2 regions of the Clostridium moutaii genome follow, and region 2 is predicted to be linked to the other one. Evidence: riboswitches for the same ligand, from Rfam matches in the RefSeq annotation. Region 2 holds a riboswitch; the other holds the start of a gene.

Region 1 (3,221 bases), on a different contig from region 2:
AATTGTATCCTTTTTCTTTAGCTACAGACTCCAAATAAGGTAAATGCTGAAAATAATTTGCATCTATCTGTTTTTCCTGTAAAGCTGGATTTAACTGATCCTCATCATCCAGTACCACAACATCCAAATTGATTCCCTCTTTTGCCAGAGCAGGTTTTATGTGGTTTAATATTTCCGCATGGGGCACTGCTGCAGCTCCTATCTTCACTGTAACACTCTTGCTCTTATCGCTTGAACTGCTTGTACTCTTTGAATCACTGCTGTTTCCACAGCCTGAAAACAATCCTACAACCAACACCAGCATCAATGATATTACACTTTTCTTTTTCATATTAATTCATCTCCCTTAAAATAATCAATCAAATTTATATCTTTTTTTATTTACATATCTAGAAATATGGTCTCCTGAAAACTGTATGATCTGCACCAGGCAAATTAACAGCACAACAGTAGCTACCATAATATCTTCACGAAATCTCTCATATCCAAAACGTATTGCCAGGCTTCCCAATCCTCCTGCTCCTATAGCACCAGCTACAGCAGTAAATTCAATAATGGATATAATTGAAATTGTAATCCCTCTTATAAGTGAAGGCAGTGCTTCTGGTATTAAAACTTTTAATATAATTTGAAATGGTTTTGCTCCCACAGCCAAAGCTGCTTCAATTTTTCCCCATTCTACTTCTTCTATTGATGTTTCAATAATTCTAGCTAAAAAAGGTGCTATTCCTATGGATATGGGAACAATAGCTGCCTTCATACCCAATGTAGTTCCTACAATCAATCTGGCTAATGGCAGTAAAACCACAATTAATATTATAGAAGGAAGGGATCTTATTGCATTTACTATAGCAGCCAATACTTTATTTAATTTTTCATGCTCTAAAATATGTCCTTTTTTAGTAACAACCAAAATAATTCCAAGCGGCAGCCCGATGAGCAGTGCTATGCAGCCAGCTATAATTACCATTTCTATGGTTTCCGACAATCCTTTTAGAATCAACATTTTAAAATCATCAGTCATATTACCTCACCTCCAGGATAATCGGAATTCACACTGAGATTTCTCATTATTTTAACAAACTTTTTAGCAGTATCACTTTTAGGATTTAAAAATACTGAATTTGTGCTTCCTGTTTCCACAATCTTACCTTCTTCAATCACTGCCATATTATTGCAGATATATTTAATAACATCCAACTCATGGGTTATAAGCAGAATAGTTAAATTAAGTTTTTTATTTATATCCCTTAAAAGCTCCAATATGGAATAAGTGGTCTGTGGATCTAATGCGGAGGTAGCTTCATCACTTAATAACACATCTGGTTCATTGGCCAGTGCCCTGGCTATACCCACTCTCTGCTTCTGACCTCCGCTTAATTGGGCAGGATAAGAATCCACCTTGTCACTCAGCTCTACTAAATTCAATATTTCATGCACTCTATTCTTTATCTTTTGTTCAGGATAACCAGATATCTTTAGAGGAAAAGCTACGTTCTTATATACAGTCATTGAATCAAATAAATTAAAGTCTTGAAATATTATTCCAATTTTTTTTCTAGCTTCTCTAAGTTCGTTTTTATCCATAGCAGTAATATCTTTGTCTCCAATGAGTACAGTGCCTGAAGTAGGTTCTTCAAGCCTATTTAAGCAGCGTATCATTGTAGACTTTCCAGCTCCGCTAAAGCCTATTATTCCGAAAATATCTCCTTTCTCCACTTTAAGATTTATATCTTTTAGTACTTGAATTTTACCTTTAGGCGTACTAAAGGTTTTACTTAAATTTTGTACACTTATCATAATAATTTCCTTCCTCCTCCTTTCTTTTAATAATTGCCTATATACCATCTTTCTCTTTAATTAAAATAAATTGCGGCAAAACAAAAAAGAGACTAAATCTTATAAAAATCAAAATTTAGTCTCCAGTTTTTCTGGTCAACCTTTAAAATTTGTATTTAATTAAATTATAAAAAACTCAGAGGAAACCCCTGAGTTTATATTCTCATGATTACCTCATCTCTCAGCTATAGGCTGCAGGAATTAGCACCAATGCATTAATCAATACTGGTTGCTGGGTTTCATAGGGCCTTTCCCTCCACCTCTCTTAATAAGTTTATTCAATATTTAATATTATGACAATCAGTATATCAGCAATATTAAACATTGTCAATAAATTTTTTACTGGAAAATTAAAAATTTAAATATAATCCTCTATCTCCTCAGTCTCCAGGTTAAGTCCATTTACAACCATATCTTCTTTCAGCTCTATTAATAGACATTTCCTGCCTTTTTTATCCACTACCTGCCTTACACTGCTTAAATCCTGTGGTTTTATGGTTATGCTTGTATTTTCATTCTCAATCTTTATAGATTTACTTTTAAAATCAGGAACTACATTCCTGGCTTTAAACTCATAATCTTCCCCGCATACTTCCTGAAAGGCATTTTTAATAGATTGTACACTTTCTACACCACTTTCACCCAGTACCCTTGTAACTTCATTCATATCTAAGGTTGGTTCTTCTTCCCTGTCTTCTTCATCAAGCTTTTCATTTATCTTTTCATATATATCCTGCATAATATCCGGTTTTATTTTGCCTCCTACTGCAGTGCCCAATATGGCATTAAAATTTTCTTTTTCTTCTACTGCTGTAGGTTTTATTGTACAATCCAGTACCTTCTCTACAAAAGTACCATTAATTTGTTTGGCCTTTGAAGAGTAATATATTATCTTATTTACATCTACATACTGACATGTAAAACTTGGAAACATAAATCCATCTAGGGGAGAATTTAAATTTATAATCATGTCCAGTGCAGAATTTGGCTTGAATTTCATTTCAGTATAGTCAAATTTTAATACTTTCTTGGGAATTTCCACTTTATTTACACTACACAATAAAAATTCTACGGCCTGCACATAATCCTCTATGTCACTATCTCCTTCATCCTCATTTTTTTTATTGCTGCTGTAATACTCTGCTTTTATAAAATTTATCACTACATCTGTATCGTAAGTGTAATTTTTAGATATTTTATCCACTACTTTATCTCCGAATTCAGCTATGCTCTCCTTGGAATTTAAAGCATTATACAATATACGCTGAGTATTTTCACTATCATCTGGATTTTTTTCCTTTTCCATTTCTCTAAAATTCAATTCAAATATCTTGGAATCCAGGGAACCTGTGAGCACCTTCTTAAAATTATTTAAATAAAGT
Region 2 (3,221 bases):
CACAGATAACTAGATGATAAAAAGGGTTCAAAAATTTTTGAGCCCTTTTTAAATACTATTCAAATATCAATTTATAATCCACATTTTTCTAGTGCCTGTTTTAAATCATAAATAATATCCTCCGCACTTTCAAGTCCTATACTGAATCTGATATATCCATCTCTAAATTCTTCTGGATAGAAATTAATTCTTTCATCATCTGGACCCGTATAAACAATAAGACTTTCATCATGTCCAAGAGAAACTGCAGGCACAATAAGTTCAAGTGAATTTATAAATTTATTGTGGGTTTTACCGTCTGCTTTAAGTGCAAAAGCTATAACTCCCGAGTACATCTTCATCTGCTTTTTAGCAATTGCATGCTGTGGATGGCTTTTAAGTCCCGGATATGCAACAAATTTCACTGATGGATTTGATTCTAGATACTGGGCGACTTTAAGTGCAGTATCACTGTGCTGTTTCATGCGAAGTGGAAGTGTTACAACTCCTCTCATTATAAGCCATGCATTAAAAGGACTTATAGTGCCTCCAAGGTTAACCATTGCCTGACTTTTTATTTTATCTATAAGATCCTTTCTTCCTATTACTGCTCCGCCCATGGCATCACCATGTCCATTTATGTATTTTGTCAGACTATGTACCACAAGATCGGCCCCAAGTTCAAGAGGATGCTGCAGATATGGAGATGCAAAAGTACTGTCAACACTGAATAATGCTCCAATGGATTTAGCAATTTTCGATATTTCTGCAATATCACTTATTTTTGTAGTTGGATTTCCCGGAGTTTCAACATGAATAAGTTTTGTATTAGGTCTTATGGCTTTTTTTATCTCTTCTAAATTGGATGTATCTACAAGAGTTGCTTCTACCCCGTACTTATCCGGCAAGTACTGATTAAGCAGCCTGTAAACTGCTATATACGAAACATTTGAACAAATTACATGTGATTTGTTACTCAAAAATGTAAAAAACACGCCTGCAAGTGCAGCAACTCCGCTTGCCAGAACTACGCAATCCTCTCCACCTTCAAGTGCGGCCAATCTCTGCTGGAGATACAATTGATTTGCAGAAGTATTTCTAGTATAGAGTATCTGATTTGGATCACTCCAGTTAATTGATGATGCATCTTCTGGAAGTCTATAGCAATTCGCCATAGTTATAGGACGTCTAATAGAACCTGTCTCCTTATCAACACCATTACCTACATGTATGCACTTTGTTATAAAACTAGTTTCCCTGCTCATATATTTCCTCCTTATAAATTTAATAAATAATCATACTAAAAAAGTTGTCTTCCATAAGAAAAACAACTTAATTGCACAAGATATTTTTCTTATCTTTCAGAAAATTCTGCTGGAATTAACACCATACATTGTGAAATAACAATGTTGGTTGTCGGGTTTCACAGGGCCAGTCCCTCCACCACTCTTGATAAGATTTAATTTTCTATTTAATTTCTTTTATATTATATTAGAATCAATTTTTTGTCAAATAAAGTTTCCCCAAGGTGATTCAAAATTTTGCCATATCTCAGAGGAATCACAATTTTCTCTTTATCTCTAAAAGTGCTTTATTTAAACGCACTTTGGCATCATTAAATAGCCTATAATCTATATCTTTAACTTCTTCCTCACCAAAATACCTGTTTTCTATATATGTAGTGTATCTTATTTCAATTTGCATAGTTTGTACATCATTTAGAGAGCTGTAATGGGATGTAATATATCCACCTCTAAGCCCCTTCTCATCAATCTTTACATTAAATCCACTGTCTGAAAAAGAATCATATACAATATTTAAAAAATCCCTGGAGCAGGTTTTCCCTTCACGAGTTCCAAGGATTATGTCTGCCTTGGATTGTTCAAAAAAGCTGTGTAAATCCAGCAGATAAACATTTCCTTTTATTTTTAAAATTTTATTTATCTGTCTATAGAGACTTAAATGATAGGGTTTATATATTTTTTCTATTCTATCTTCTATTATATTTTCATCAAGTGCTTTACTGTAAATTTCCCTATTAAATGTGGTATTGTAATATATCAAAGACTTTGTATATTCATCATGTACATGTTTATTTTTAATATCCCTATTTACATCTATTACATATCGGCTGTAATTAGCTGAAATTGAATTTATATTTAATTCACTCAAAAAATCGTATAGATCTTTTAAAAACCAATCATTATTTGCGAGTATTACACCCTTTTTCATATTTTCTTTCATCTCTAAAGTTATGTTACTTGAACTGTGAGGTATGCTCGCTATAATATTACAGGGATTATCATTATTTTTTACCCTAACTGAATTCATTATACCATCCCCCTCCTATATGATGACCTTAATATCAATATACCACATAAATTCTATATATTACTATCTCTTCTTGCTAAATAAACTTATATAAGTGACATCCAGTACAAGGCCTGCATAGATGTAGATGAACATGAAACAAAAACAATACATCTTATCTAAAGACAGCCTGCAGATCCCATAATATATATTATTATATATTCTATTGCAACTTACTCCTTTCATTGTTTTATTTAAATTAAAACAAGTTTAAACATAAATGAAACAATTATATTAAAGATTTACATATTGGCTCTTTTTATTATTGGCACAAATATTGCTTTTATGATGTCATATATATTGGATTTTGCAAAATACCAAATTATTTATTAAAAGATGGAGGTAATTGTAAATGGGGAATGCCAATTCTATCATAGATAATAATTTTATATCTGAAAGAATGGATCGTCTGCCAGTATCAAAAATACATTATAAAATCTTATGTTTAACTGGACTTGGGATGTTTCTAGATAGCTTTGATATATATTTGGCAAGTAGTGTATTAGGTGCTTTATTAAAAAATGGATGGTCCACAATAACTTTAAATGCCACTTTCATTTCAGTATCATTTATAGGACTTTTAATAGGAGCTCTTATAACAGGATTTCTTGGAGATAAATATGGACGTAAATTTGTGTACAGACTTAATCTCTTAATTTTTGGAGGTGCATCCTTAGTTGCTGCAATTTCTCCAAATATGAGTTTTTTGATAGTATGCAGAGGCTTTATAGGTATAGGTCTTGGAGCCGAAATAGTTACAGGATATGCTCTTCTTGGAGAATTTGTCCCTGCAAAAGTTAGGGGACGATGGGTTTCCATGTTGTCATTGATAACTAATATAGCTGTACCTGTTTCTGCATTATTGGGCTTAA

What was found. Region 2 has a riboswitch for S-adenosylmethionine ahead of AB8U03_RS10065 (trans-sulfuration enzyme family protein). Riboswitches for the same ligand answer to the same signal wherever they lie in the genome.
Region 1: it holds a riboswitch for S-adenosylmethionine, as region 2 does, so the genes downstream of both, AB8U03_RS12375 (methionine ABC transporter ATP-binding protein) here and AB8U03_RS10065 (trans-sulfuration enzyme family protein) in region 2, are expected to answer to the same signal.

What each region holds. Positions count from the first base shown of each region.
Region 1 covers NZ_JBGEWD010000012.1:11,136-14,356, forward strand. The annotation lists gene AB8U03_RS12365 (MetQ/NlpA family ABC transporter substrate-binding protein) at 1-331, opposite strand, end outside; gene AB8U03_RS12370 (methionine ABC transporter permease) at 356-1,024, opposite strand; gene AB8U03_RS12375 (methionine ABC transporter ATP-binding protein) at 1,021-1,800, opposite strand; SAM riboswitch class I at 2,011-2,114, opposite strand; gene AB8U03_RS12380 (DUF4317 domain-containing protein) at 2,198-3,221, opposite strand, start outside.
Region 2 covers NZ_JBGEWD010000008.1:134,300-137,520, reverse strand. The annotation lists gene AB8U03_RS10065 (trans-sulfuration enzyme family protein) at 72-1,244, opposite strand; SAM riboswitch class I at 1,331-1,438, opposite strand; gene AB8U03_RS10060 (N-formylglutamate amidohydrolase) at 1,540-2,310, opposite strand; gene AB8U03_RS10055 (MFS transporter) at 2,702-3,221, shown strand, end outside.